2 linked regions of the Niveibacterium microcysteis genome follow. The protein of the gene in region 1 interacts with the protein of each later gene in a pairwise test. Links are inferred from orthologs where the notes say so. Each region holds a gene or a part of one and is shown in the gene's direction. Other genes may lie near its edges.

Region 1 (7,677 bases):
CCAACACCCAACTCGCGACCATCTTCATCGCGAATCGAAATCTCGGTCGACGGCACTGGCAGGCCGATTGCGCCATTGAAGGCAGGCAGATCGAGCGGATTGATCGTCACCGCCGGCGACGTCTCGGTCAGACCATAGGCCTCCACCAACGGACGCCCCGTCAGCGCACGCCATTTGTCGGCGACAGCGCGTTGCACAGCCATGCCGCCGCCCAAGGCGCAGCGCAGCTGCGAGAAGTCGAGCTTGACGAAATCGGGGTGGTTCAACAACGCGTTGAAGAGCGTGTTAACGCCGGTGATCGCGGTGAAGGGGTGCTTTTGCAACTCTTTCACGAAACCGGGAATGTCGCGCGGATTCGTAATCAGGACGTTCGTCGCGCCGACCTTGAAGAAAGTAAGGCAGTTCGCGGTGAGCGAGAAGATGTGATAAAGCGGCAACGCGGTAACGATTACCTCTTCGCCTTCCTTCAGGAAGGGCTTGATCCACGCATGCGCCTGCTGAAGATTGGCAATGATGTTGCGGTGCGTAAGGACGGCGCCCTTTGAAACACCCGTGGTACCGCCGGTGTATTGAAGGAATGCAATGTCGTCCTGCGTGACCTTCACAGCCGCCAGCTTGCGGCCCTGTCCGCGCGCCATCGCCTGCTTGAAGGGGATATGCCCGGGAATGTTCCAGGCCGGAACCATCTTCTTGACGCGTTTGACCACAAAGCTGACGAGCGCCCCTTTGAGGCCACCCAGCATGTCGCCGATGCGGGTGACGACAACATGCTTGACCGGGGTGTGGCCAAGCACCTCCTGCAGCGTCGAGGCGAAGTTCTCGAGGATCACGATTACGTCCGCGCCCGAATCCTTGAGCTGGTGTTCAAGCTCACGCGGCGTATATAGCGGGTTGCAGTTCACGACCACATAGCCGGCGCGCAAAGCGCCCCACAGACACACCGGATACTGCAGAAGATTCGGCATCATCAGCGCGATACGCGCCCCCTTCGGGAGCTTCAAATCCTGCTGCAGGAAGCCGGCGAACGCAGCACTCAAGCGATCGAGCTCGTCGTAACTGATCGCTTTGTCCATATTGACATAGGCCGCCCGCGGGCCGAACTTGCGCACGCCCTCGGCAAACAGGTCACCAATCGCCCCGTACTGCGTCAGGTCGATGTCTGCCGGCACGCCAGCGGGATAGCTCTTGAGCCAGACCTTCTCCATCTCCATACCCCCGGTGTTGTCTTATGTTTTCCTGAACGCGCTTTGAGTGCCGACTGTTCGATCATCTGCCCAAAAAGCGTCGCCCGGTATCGCCTGAAAGCTCACTCGTCGTCCGCCTCGGCGGGCCAATTGCGGATGTAGTTCTTGAGCATCTTGTTCTCGAAGCTCTGCTCCTCGAGGACCGCCTTGGCTACATCGTGAAATGAGACAACGCCCATCAGTGTTGTGCCGTCCATCACTGGCAGGTAACGCTGGTGGTCATCGACCATCACGCGGCGTAGCTCGTCCATCTCCATGTCCGGCCCAGCCGAACGCGGCTCGCGCAGCATCACATCCGACACGGTCAGAGCCCCCCAGCCCGCACCAGCGGAAGTCAGCGCTTTGAGCACTTCGCGGAAGGTCAGCATGCCGACCATGCGACCATGATCGAACACGACGAGCGAACCGACATCCTGTTCGCTCATGACCGATACTGCCTCCGCCAGTACAGTCCCCGGCGCCACGGTGTAAAGCACCTTGCCCTTGATCGCCAGAATTTCGCTTACCAGCATCACTCACTCCTCGTTATGAGACCGCTTCGAAACGGTTTGCGACATGGCGGTTGAATGGCAACCAGGGCAAACCATACTCTACCGTATGGTCAGGCCGAATGTGAATACCCATCAGCCCTACCAGAAACACAAAGGGCGACCCGAAGGTCGCCCGTGCATCATTACTCGTCGTAGTCAGCTCAGCGCTGCAGATCGCCAAGCTTGCCTTTGACCTTCGCCCACTCGTCCGCATCAGGCAGGGGATCCTTGCGCTCGACGATTGGCTTCCACAACTTGGCCAACTCGGCATTCAGCGCGATGAACGACTGCTGATCTGCCGGCACGTCGTCTTCAGCATAGATCGCCTCAACCGGGCATTCGGCCACACAGAGGGTGCAATCAATGCACTCGTCCGGGTCGATCGCCAGGAAATTCGGGCCTTCGCGAAAGCAGTCGACCGGGCAAACATCCACGCAGTCGGTGTATTTGCACTTGATACAGGCTTCAGTCACCACATAAGTCATTTCTTGTCTCTCCATCGGCGGTTGGGGCGTGTTTCACCGCGAGGCTCAATGATACCGGAGCTTCCTTGCGCTCCAACACCACCCGTTTCACGATCCGGCAAAGCGCGCGCCACAACTCATCTTTTTTTAGTAGCATTCACCGCTTGCCCGGACTCAAACCCGGCTCCTGCCCCGAGATCTGACCGCGTGGCAATCCCCCACGGCGGACATCGGCAATCGAGGCCGTTCCAAACAGCGAGGAATCATGAGCGAACACATCCTTCACGTCACCGACGCATCTTTCGAGCAGGACGTTCTGCAAGCGCAGACGCCTGTTCTGGTCGATTACTGGGCAGAGTGGTGCGGCCCCTGCAAGAGCATCGCTCCGATTCTTGACGAAATCGCCAAGGACTACGCTGGCAAGCTCGTCGTAACCAAGCTCAACATCGACGAAAACGCTGAGACGCCGGCCAAGTACGGCATCCGTGGGATCCCGACGCTCATGCTGTTCAAGGGCGGCAGCGTTGAGGCGACCAAGGTTGGCGCGCTCTCCAAATCGCAATTGACCGCATTCATTGACAGCAACCTGTAATACGGCTAGATTGCCGTCATAACTGCTTCGGCGCGCCGCCCGGCGCGCCGTTTTCAATCAACACTCCCTTCCCATCCCGTCGTATTCACGACTTCAAACGGCGCTCAGTCTCGCCGGTCAGGTATTTCCATGCACCTCTCGGAGCTCAAGTCACTCCACGTCAGCCAGTTGCTCGAAATGGCGCACGCCAACGAGATCGACGGCGCCAACCGCCTCCGCAAACAAGAATTGGTCTTCGCCCTGTTACGCAACCGGGCAAAGAAAGGTGAGCCGATATTTGGCGACGGCGTGCTGGAAGTATTGCCGGACGGCTTCGGGTTCTTGAGATCACCCGACACGTCTTATCTGGCCGGCACCGACGACATTTATGTCTCCCCCTCCCAGATCCGCCGCTTCAATCTCCATACCGGCGACACGATCGAGGGCGAGATCCGGACACCGAAGGATGGCGAGCGCTACTTCGCGCTGGTCAAGGTCGACAAGGTCAACTTTGAATCGCCAGAGGCATCGAAGCACAAGATCCTGTTTGAAAACCTGACGCCGCTGCATCCGAACCAGTGCCTCAAGCTTGAGCGCGAGATCCGGGCGGAAGAGAACGTCACGAGCCGGGTCATCGACATGATCGCGCCGATCGGCAAGGGACAGCGCGGCCTGCTGGTTGCCCCACCGAAGTCTGGCAAAACCGTGATGCTGCAGCACATTGCACACGCGATCACGACCAACCATCCTGACGTCGTGGTGATCGTGCTGCTGATCGACGAACGCCCGGAAGAAGTGACCGAAATGCAGCGCTCGGTGAAGGGCGAAGTGGTTGCTTCGACCTTCGACGAACCTGCAACGCGACACGTCCAGGTCGCCGAAATGGTGATCGAGAAGGCAAAGCGCCTCGTCGAGCACAAGCGTGATGTCGTGATTCTGCTGGACTCGCTCACCCGCCTCGCGCGTGCCTACAACACCGTCGTCCCAGCCTCGGGCAAGGTGCTCACCGGCGGTGTCGACGCCAATGCCCTGCAAAAGCCCAAGCGCTTCTTCGGTGCCGCACGGAATATCGAAGAGGGCGGTTCGCTCACCATCATCGCCAGCGCCCTGATCGACACCGGCTCGCGCATGGATGACGTGATCTACGAGGAATTCAAGGGCACCGGCAACATGGAGATCCACCTGGATCGTCGCATGGCCGAGAAGCGCGTCTATCCGGCAATCAACGTCAATCGCTCGGGCACTCGTCGCGAGGAACTGCTGATCGAGCCGGCCATCCTGCAGAAGGTATGGATCCTGCGCAAGCTCCTGTACGGCATGGACGAAATCGAGGCGATGGAGTTCCTGCTCGACAAGATCAAGGCAACGAAGACCAACAACGATTTCTTCGATGCCATGCGGCGCGGCTGATCTAGCTGCCCGCCAAGAAAAACGCCGGTCAATGACCGGCGTTTTTGTTTGCTCGTCAGATCGTTACGTCACTCGCCCTGTGGCCGCAATTGCATCGTCTTCAAGGTACCCTCAACCGAGAACAGACGAACGATGCGTTCGACTGGCGTCTTGACCTCACTGCGGAGCGCCCCGCGTACCACACCTTCGGTATCGACCTGAACACGGCCCGACGCGCTCAACGCACCAGCATCGAGGCGACGGATCTCCAATCGAACGCCCTTGCCCGGCTCACGAACAACGGCCCCTTCCATAACATTGAAACGCGTTACGCCACCGGAAATCGGTGCGTTACCGGAACGTCGCATGGCCTCAACGAGATCAATCCGATTGATCGAACCGTCGGCGATCGCGTAATTCCCCGTCCATTTCGACGCCCCCGCGAGATCAGCCAGGCTATCCGCTTCGCCGCTGAGCGTCATCGGCCCGGACACACGCCCGCTGACGAGCGATTGTGTATCCATGAGGGCGGCCAACTGATCAAAGCTCAGCGCATCAACCTTGAACTGCCCCTTGACGGCTACACGACTCAGGAAGTCCAGACTTACGACACCCTTGATCGCCCCGCCCAGCCAGTTGGCCGAGAACTGGGCATCGTCCATACCGTTCAAACCCATGCGCCCCGAAATCAAAACGTTATCGAGCTTCGTCTCGCCATACTTGAACTCGGGCGCAATAACGCTGGCAAGGATGTTGCCGTCCTGCACCTGCAGTTCATAAGTCACGGCAACTTCTTTCGGCTTCAGACGCGCCGACTCCCATTTCCCATCGCCGGAGAACAGAAATGCGCCGGACAGGTCGGCAATCACGGCCTTGCCGACCGGCACCGACAACGCGTCGACCTGAACCTCCTTCAAACGCCAAACACGCCCGGGCGACTCGAGCCCCGAAAGGCGCGCCAGCAGCGACGGTTGCAAACTACCGCCATGCAGCGCGACACGCAGTCGCTGCGGTTGTGATGTCACCCAGCGGAACCAATCCGGGCCGCCAAAGGCTCGATCGATGTGCGACGTCCCTCCCTCGCCAATCTGGATATCGCCCAACTCAAAGACGGGCCACGGATGGAATGCGACGCCAACGCGTCCAACCTTCACCGGCTCACCCAACCAGTTCGCCGCATCCTGCTCAACGCGCTGACGCAGGGTGGAGGCTTGCCAGGCCAGCGCGGCCACGGCAGCCCCAAGACCTCCAACAATTAGGAGCGCCACAACAATCATCAGCCCGCGGCGAATCTTGTCGCCCCCCTTGCCGCCGCCGCTGACCGCTCGATGACCCAAGGTGCCGAAGAAAACGCGAATCTTGTCAAAAATCGAGGCCTGCGAGCCGGACCCCAGCGCGCGCTCCAGGCGGCGAGCGTCCGCCGTCTGCTTGCGCTTATCCGCTGCGGTTGGCGCCGGGTCGGCGGCGGCAGGTGAAGATTGGGCGATTTCGCGGGGCTCGACGCGCGCCGGCGTTTCATCGCCACGCAACCAGCGGGCTTCTTGCTCCGCCACCCGCGCCATGCGGGCATCAAGCGTCTCGATGAGACCGGCTCGCTCAAGTTCAGTCAGGGCACGCTGAACGGACTTGCCGTCCTTCAGGCGTGTCACCAGTTCGCCAACAGTCGAAAAGCCATCGACCGCTTCGAGCACGTTTCGCGTCAAACGATCCCCGGAGCCTTTTGGCTCCGCCATCATGCGGTCGCCCGCTTCCGTGCGACAAAACACCGAGAACCGGTCCAAGCTTGACTCCTGCCGGGCCTTTCGGCCCGTAACGGTTAATCACATTGGAATATTACAGCAACCCAAATCACCCTTCGAAGCGAAAAGGCGAAAAATCATGTTGACAAGCTTCTCGGCCATGTCTATTATGGCGGCTTCTGTTCCTCGATAGCTCAGTCGGTAGAGCGCCGGACTGTTAATCCGTAGGTCCCTGGTTCGAGCCCAGGTCGAGGAGCCAAAGTTTCAAGAAACGCCCGCAGCGATGCGGGCGTTTTTCATTTTCCGCCCCGCTCTCTCAAAATCCAAGGATTTTGATGATTGCGCATCAATCGGGCGGCGCATCGCCGCCCGCCCAACACTTACATCGGATCAAGCCGGCGAAGATGTGCCAATACCGGCAACAGCATCGCGCTGCCCAGTCGCTTGCTTCGCGCGCCGTTCCAGCCAACGCGTGCGTCAGGCGCGTTGTCGTTGTCCTTGAACGGCATCTCGAGCGTCAGCGAGACGCAACCGAATCGATGCGCCACCCACTTCGACCCCAGCGTCAGCAGTTCGTCCTGAAAGCGGTCGTCGGTATAGCCGTGCCGCTGCTGGAAGTCCGGTGACGCCGCAGCGAGATCGCTGAGGAACTGCGCTTGCAAGGCGGTGTTCGTGCCACCGTAGCCAGGCACCATGTGCGAACCGTCGATGAAGACGTAAGGCAAGGTCTCGTCGCCGTGAATATCCAGGAAGAGATCGACCCCGCTTTGCGCCATGCCGCCCTGCACCGCGAGTATCTCAGGGCTGCGCGAAACTGTCGGCGCATGCCACTCCCGATTGAGATTGACGCCCGCTGCGTTCGATCGCAAGTTGCCGAGCCAAGCGCCGTCCGGATTGATATTGGGTACGAGGTGCACCGTTGCACGCCGCCGAATCTCACGCGCGACCGGGTCCGCTTCATCGAGCAGGCGATCCAGCATCCCTTCGGCGAACCACTCGGCCATGCTCTCGCCCGGGTGTTGACGTGCCACCACCCAGACCTGGCGGGGCCCGCCGCCGAGTTCGATGACGTCGATATCGCGCCCCTGCAGGCTGGCGCCAAGGCGAACGACACGCGTGCCGTCCGCCGTCGTGGCACGGCCAAGCACCGACAGATGGCGCTCCTGCGAGTAAGGCTCGAAATACGCGAGCCAGATCGCATCGTGTTTTGGCGTAAGCGACACTGTGAGCACGTCACCGTCGTAGTCACAGTCATCAAGACGGAACCAGTCGGTCCGGTTGTAGGACGCGACCGCCCGATAGCCGCGCCACCCGTCGGGGTAGGAGCATTGGCCGGCGTTCTCGAAACGCAGCGTCAGGGCCTGGCCGGCGGCGCCAGAGATGCGAAAGTGAAACCACTGCCGGAACTCGTTCGAACCATGGTCATCACGGATACGCAAACGTACATTGCCCGGATCCGACGCATCCACGACGTCGATGGATCCGCTGTCGAAGTTGCTGCTGATACACACAGTCATCGGTTGATCCTTATGCCGCACGGCGGCGGAAGTACCAGGTATCGGCGTCCGACGCCTTGGCATCGAACTCATAGCCATCGAGGTCGAAGGCTTTGAGCGCATCGACATCGGTAATGTTGTGATCGATCGCAAAACGGGTCATCGCACCACGCGCCCGCTTTGCACTGAAGCTGACGATCTTGTATTGCCCGTTGCGTAGTTCCTGGAACACGGGCGACACGAC
Region 2 (6,385 bases), 2.2 Mb from region 1 along the record:
GCGGGTATTCGTGAAGGGCGCCTGGCCGACCCAGGTCACGCCCTCTCCGCCCATGTGCGTGAAGGTGGTCGTGTTGCGCCCGTGCATCCAGGTCACCATGTAATGGCAACCGATGCCGCCGACTGCGCGCGAGCCCTCCGGCACCCTGGTCGAGGTGTTGTGCGGGCAGCCGGGACAGAAGGTCGGCACTCGGTCGATCGCGAACACCTTTTTTGCCAGCGCCTGCTCCTTGGCTTCGAGGAAGGCGAGGCGTGCCTTCATGCGATCGGAGGTGTGGAAGCGCGCGATGCGGCTTGCGATCGCGCGGGCGATCATCGCCGGTGTCAGCTCGCCGGCCGCGGGCAGCAGCCAGTCGCCATGCCACACCTTGCCCTGGCCGCCCACCTCAAAAGCCCACTCACCTTTCTCGTCGAACTTCCCAACGACGCGCGGGCGGACATCCTCGCGCCAGTTGTAGAGCTCTTCCTTGAGCTGGTATTCGAGCAGCTGACGTTTCTCCTCAACCACCAGGATCTCGTCCAGCCCCTCGGCGAATTGGCGCAGTCCTTCGCATTCCAGCGGCCAGACCATGCCGACCTTGTAGAGCCGGATGCCGATCTCGGCCGCAAGCGCTTCATCAATACCCAGATCGTCCAGCGCCTGGCGGACGTCGAGGTAGGCCTTGCCCGAGGTGATGATGCCCAGTCGTGGCTGCGGCGAATCGATCACGATGCGGTTGAGACCGTTTGCGCGGCAGTAGGCGAGCGCCGCGTACAGCTTGTAGTGCAGCAGGCGCTTTTCCTGCACCAGCGGGGGATCCGGCCAGCGGATGTTCAAACCGTCCGGCGGCAGCGTGAAGTCAGTCGGAATCTTCACGCTCACCCGGTGCGGGTCAATGTCGACGGAAGCGGAGGTCTCAACCGTGTCGGCGAGCGCCTTGAAGGCGACCCAGCAGCCCGAGTAGCGCGAAAGCGCCCAGCCATGCACACCGAAGTCGAGGTATTCCTGGACGCCGGCGGGCGCCAGCACCGGCATCATCATCGACTTGAAGAAGTGGTCGGTCTGGTGCGGCAGCGTCGAGGATTTGGCGGCATGATCGTCGCCAGCGATCACCAGCACGCCGCCCTTGGGGCTGGTGCCTGCGGCATTCGCATGGCGGAACACGTCGCCCGAACGGTCTACACCGGGCCCCTTGCCGTACCACATCGAAAACACGCCGTCGTACTTCGCGCCGGGGTAGAGGTTGACTTGCTGGGTGCCCCAGACGGCCGTCGCAGCGAGGTCCTCGTTTACGCCGGGCTGAAAGACGATCTCATGGCTCTTGAGATGCGCCTTGGCCTTCCAGAGTGTCTGGTCGAGGCCACCAAGCGGCGAGCCGCGGTAGCCCGATACAAAGCCGGCGGTGTTGAGCCCGGCCGCCTGATCCCGCTCCTTCTGGATCATCAGCAGCCGAACCAGCGCTTGGTAGCCGGTCATGAAAACCCGACCGGATGTGATCTCGTACTTGTCTTCCAGGCTCACCGCGCGTGCGGGGACCTGGGCGGCCGATGCTTCCGCCATGGGGCGTCTCCTCTACAAAAATCGTGTTTTTGCTCTGCCCGGCCGATCCCATCTTTTGAATGGGCAGCCTTGCGCTCGTGTCGAAACTCTCGACGCCAGGCGCGGATTGTCACGGCGAGTGCGCAACGCTGCGCCGCCGCAATGTCAGTCCTGAGACAGTTTGGGAATTCGCCTCGATGGAGGTCGTCAATCCACTATAGGAAGTGGGGCAGGAAGCGCCAATCCACGTCGGGGAGAGATGGCCCTCGACGACTATTTTTCGCCTATTTCAAAAATCGGGTTGACAGGGCGTCTCTGTCTCTCTAAAGTAGCTGGCTTCGCACGGGGAGGGGTTCCCGAGCGGTCAAAGGGATCAGACTGTAAATCTGACGGCTCTGCCTTCGAAGGTTCGAATCCTTCCCCCTCCACCAAGTATTTCGGCCTTGTTGCGGTAGTAAGTGACAAGGCGGGCGGCGAAAGTCGTCGGCCTGCGGGTGTAGCTCAATGGTAGAGCAGAAGCCTTCCAAGCTTACGACGAGGGTTCGATTCCCTTCACCCGCTCCAAGTTATTGCAGTGCCCTTGTAGCTCAGTGGTAGAGCACTCCCTTGGTAAGGGAGAGGCCACGTGTTCAATCCACGTCAAGGGCACCATTCGTTTCTGTTGGCCCGGTGCAGGGAGATGTCCTCGCTCCGGGTTTTTATTACGACATCTGGGGTAGTGACATGGCCAAGGAAAAATTCGAGCGGACGAAACCGCACGTGAACGTCGGGACCATCGGTCACGTTGACCATGGCAAGACCACGCTGACCGCAGCAATCACGACCGTGCTGGCAGCCAAGTTTGGCGGCGCAGCGAAGGCGTATGACCAGATCGACGCGGCACCGGAAGAAAAGGCGCGCGGTATCACGATCAACACCGCACACGTCGAGTACGAGACGGCTAACCGTCACTACGCGCACGTTGATTGCCCGGGTCACGCTGACTACGTCAAGAACATGATTACCGGTGCCGCCCAGATGGACGGCGCGATCCTGGTCTGCTCGGCCGCTGACGGCCCGATGCCGCAAACGCGTGAGCACATCCTGCTCGCCCGTCAGGTCGGCGTGCCGTACATCATCGTCTTCCTGAACAAGTGCGACATGGTCGACGACGCCGAGCTGCTCGAGCTCGTCGAAATGGAAGTGCGCGAGCTGCTCTCCAAGTACGAATTCCCCGGCGACGATGTGCCCATCGTCAAGGGTTCGGCCCTCAAGGCCCTCGAAGGCGACAAGGGCGAGCTCGGCGAAGGCGCCATCATGGCCCTGGCTGACGCACTCGACTCCTACATCCCGACCCCGGAGCGCGCGATCGACAAGCCGTTCCTGCTGCCGATCGAAGACGTGTTCTCGATCTCGGGTCGCGGTACCGTGGTGACCGGTCGCGTTGAGCGCGGTGTCGTCAAGGTCGGCGAAGAAATCGAAATCGTCGGTATCAAGCCGACGGTCAAGACCATCTGCACCGGCGTTGAAATGTTCCGCAAGCTGCTCGACCAAGGTCAGGCCGGCGACAACGTCGGCGTGCTGCTGCGCGGCACCAAGCGTGAAGACGTCGAGCGTGGTCAGGTTCTGGCCAAGCCGGGTTCGATCACGCCGCACACCCACTTCACCGGTGAAGTGTACGTGCTGTCGAAGGACGAAGGTGGTCGTCACACCCCGTTCTTCAACAACTACCGCCCGCAGTTCTACTTCCGTACTACCGACGTGACCGGTTCGATCGCGCTGCCGGAAGGCACCGAGATGGTCATGCCGGGCGATAACGTGTCGATCACCGTCAAGCTGATCGCCCCGATCGCCATGGAAGAAGGTCTGCGCTTCGCAATCCGCGAAGGTGGCCGTACCGTTGGTGCTGGCGTCGTCGCCAAGATCATCGAGTAATTGTTGTTTCCGAGTGGGCGTCCGATGAAAATCGGGCGCCTGCGACAAGCTCCGGTCTTCGCTGGAGCTTTGTAGTCTCTGCTGCAGGGGCATAGCTCAATTGGCAGAGCGTCGGTCTCCAAAACCGAAGGTTGGGGGTTCGATTCCCTCTGCCCCTGCCACAACGCATAGCGGGTAATTTCCACCCATGGCCGACAAAATCAAGTTTGCGCTGGCGCTGCTGCTCGTGGCTGCCGGCGTGGCTGGCTTCTATCTACTCTCTGCGCAGCCGACGGTGCTTCGCGTGCTCGTCGTCCTCGCCGGCGTCGCTGCTGGCGTCGCCGTGGCATGGGTGACCGAGCCTGGCCGCCGCTTTGCCGTGTTTGCGGCCGACGCCGTGACCGAGGTCAAGAAGGTTGTCTGGCCGACGCGCAAGGAAACTTTGCAGACGACCGGCATCGTGTTCGCCTTCGTTGTCGTCATGGCGATCTTTCTGTGGGTTGCGGACAAGTCGCTCGAGTGGGCGCTGTATGACCTGATCCTCGGCTGGAGGCATTCATGAGCATGCGCTGGTACGTGGTACACGCCTATTCCGGCTTCGAGAAGTCGGTGCAGCGTGCACTGGTCGAGCGCATTGCACGCGCCGGCATGCAGGACAAGTTCGGCCAGATCCTGGTGCCGGTCGAAGAAGTTGTCGAAATGCGCAACGGCCAGAAGGTTACGACCGAGCGCAAGTTCTTCCCCGGCTATGTGCTGGTGGAAATGGACATGGACGATGAGTCCTGGCACTTGGTGAAGAGCACGCCCAAGGTCACCGGCTTCATCGGCGGCACGGCCAACAAGCCGACTCCGATCACGCAGAAGGAAGTCGACAAGATTCTGCAGCAGGTGCAGGAAGGCGTCGAAAAGCCGAAGCCGAAGGTGCTGTTCGAAATCGGCGAGATGGTGCGCGTGAAGGAAGGCCCGTTCGCGGACTTCAACGGCAACGTCGAGTCGGTGAATTACGAAAAGAGCCGACTCAACGTGTCGGTCACGATTTTCGGGCGCGCGACGCCTGTCGAATTGAGTTTCGGCGAAGTCGAAAAAGTTTAAGTCGTACCGGCCCGCCTCGTGCGGGCCTTGCCGCGTCGTGCAAGCGGCAGGGCGTTGAGGAGCGCAAGTAGGTTCGCCGAACGCGCGCTTTCACTCATCAATCAGGAGCCATCATGGCAAAGAAAATCATCGGCTACATCAAGCTGCAGGTGCCGGCCGGCAAGGCGAACCCGTCGCCCCCAATCGGCCCGGCGCTCGGTCAGCGCGGCCTGAACATCATGGAATTCTGCAAGGCCTTCAATGCCAAGACGCAAGGCATGGAAGTCGGTCTTCCGATTCCGGTGGTGATCACTGCCTTCGCGGATAAGTCCTTCACCTTCATCATGAAGACGCCGCCCGCGACGATCCTCATCAAGAAGGCTGCTGGTCTGCAGAAGGGTTCGCCGAAGCCCCATACCGACAAGGTTGGCAAGATCACCCGCGCGCAGTGCGAAGAGATCGCCAAGGCCAAGCAGGTCGACCTGACCGCCGGCGACCTGGAAGCCGCTGTCCGTACCATCGCTGGCTCCGCGCGCAGCATGGGCATCACCGTGGAGGGCCTCTGAGATGGCTAAGCAATCCAAGCGTCTGCAGGCTCTGCGCGCGAAGATCGATCGCAACCGTGTCTACACCGTTGCCGAAGCGCTCGCGCTGGTGAAGGAAACCTCGACCGCGAAGTTCGACGAATCCGTCGACGTGGCGGTGAACCTTGGCGTTGATGCCAAGAAGTCGGACCAGCTGGTGCGTGGCTCTGTCGTGCTGCCTGCCGGTACCGGCAAGTCGGTGCGCGTGGCCGTGTTTGCGCAGGGCGCCAAGGCTGAAGAAGCGAAGGCTGCTGGTGCAGATGTTGTCGGTTTCGATGATCTGGCTGAGCAGGTCAAGGGCGGCACGATCGATTTCGATCTGTGTATCGCTACGCCGGACGCGATGCGCGTCGTCGGCGCGCTGGGCCAGATCCTTGGTCCGCGCGGCCTGATGCCGAACCCGAAGGTTGGCACCGTGACGATGGATGTCACCACCGCGGTGAAGAACGCCAAGGCGGGTCAGGTGCAGTACCGTACCGACAAGGCCGGCATCATTCACGCGACTATCGGCCGTGCTTCGTTCACGGTTGAAGCGCTGCAGCAGAACCTTGGCGCGCTGGTTGATGCGCTGGTCAAGGCCAAGCCGGCTGCCGTGAAGGGTCAGTACATCCGCAAGATGGCGGTTTCGAGCACGATGGGTGGCGGCGTCCGCGTCGAACCCACCAGCGTCTCCGCCTGATGTGGCGCGGTGGCGTAGCGCCACCGCAATAGCAAGAACTTTGGGCCAAGCCACCTCCGGGTGGCTTGGATCGTCAAAGACCGCGGGTGCTCGAGGTTTTGGCCGAGAGCTTAATCGTGCGAACAACCTGCGCAGACGGTGTATCCAGAACAGGATTTCGCCGGCCTAGGCCGGCACGCTCCTGATCCAGGTCGCCGTGGGTGTGGCGGTCCGCAAGGATCGTCGCGAGTTGACTTGATAGGAGGAAAGACCTCATGGGTCTGAATCTAGACGACAAGAAAGCCGTCGTAGCCGAGGTCGCTGCACAGCTGGCCAACGCGCAGACCGTTGTCGTGGCGGAGTACGCAGGCATTGAGGTGACCGACGTCACCGTGCTGCGTGCGAAGGCACGCGCGTCTGGCGTTTACCTGCGCGTGTTGAAGAACACCTTGGCGCGTCGTGCGGTGGCTGACACCGCCTTCGCCGGCCTTGCCGAGCACATGACTGGCCAGCTGATTTACAGCTTCTCGGCCGATCCTGTCGCTGCAGCCAAGGTGCTGAACGACTTCGCGAAAACCAACGACAAACTGAAGCTGAAGGCTGGCTGCTACGCGGGCAAAGTGCTCGACAAGGCGGGCGTTCAGGCGCTGGCAAGCATCCC

The links. The genes of interacting proteins can lie anywhere in the genome.
Region 2: the proteins of rho (region 1) and nusG interact in binary tests that used the Escherichia coli proteins (3 or more experiments, as listed by UniProt). The link is inferred for Niveibacterium microcysteis from one-to-one orthologs.

Annotation. Positions count from the first base shown.
Region 1 is NZ_CP071060.1:2,872,667-2,880,343, forward strand. Bases 2,163-5,089 are described here. They hold rho (transcription termination factor Rho), read left to right. Parts: upstream 2,163-2,959; coding sequence 2,960-4,219; downstream 4,220-5,089. Other genes in these bases: fdxA (ferredoxin FdxA), read right to left, coding at 2,163-2,259; trxA (thioredoxin TrxA), read left to right, coding at 2,504-2,830; JY500_RS13045 (AsmA family protein), read right to left, coding at 4,288-5,089. In the rest of the region: JY500_RS13020 (long-chain-fatty-acid--CoA ligase), read right to left, coding at 1-1,205; JY500_RS13025 (CBS domain-containing protein), read right to left, coding at 1,307-1,756; more of fdxA, read right to left, coding at 1,936-2,162; more of JY500_RS13045, read right to left, coding at 5,090-5,979; JY500_RS13055 (M14 family metallopeptidase), read right to left, coding at 6,318-7,454; peroxide stress protein YaaA, read right to left, coding at 7,465-7,677. UniProt on the Escherichia coli protein: Facilitates transcription termination by a mechanism that involves Rho binding to the nascent RNA, activation of Rho's RNA-dependent ATPase activity, and release of the mRNA from the DNA template.
Region 2 is NZ_CP071060.1:709,400-715,784, forward strand. The notes cover bases 2,893-5,736. They hold nusG (transcription termination/antitermination protein NusG), read left to right. Parts: upstream 2,893-3,969; coding sequence 3,970-4,503; downstream 4,504-5,736. Other genes in these bases: tuf (elongation factor Tu), read left to right, coding at 2,893-3,432; secE (preprotein translocase subunit SecE), read left to right, coding at 3,620-3,973; rplK (50S ribosomal protein L11), read left to right, coding at 4,617-5,048; rplA (50S ribosomal protein L1), read left to right, coding at 5,050-5,736. In the rest of the region: JY500_RS03260 (indolepyruvate ferredoxin oxidoreductase family protein), read right to left, coding at 1-1,539; more of tuf, read left to right, coding at 2,242-2,892; more of rplA, read left to right, coding at 5,737-5,745; rplJ (50S ribosomal protein L10), read left to right, coding at 6,000-6,385. UniProt on the Escherichia coli protein: Part of the processive rRNA transcription and antitermination complex (rrnTAC). The complex forms an RNA-chaperone ring around the RNA exit tunnel of RNA polymerase (RNAP).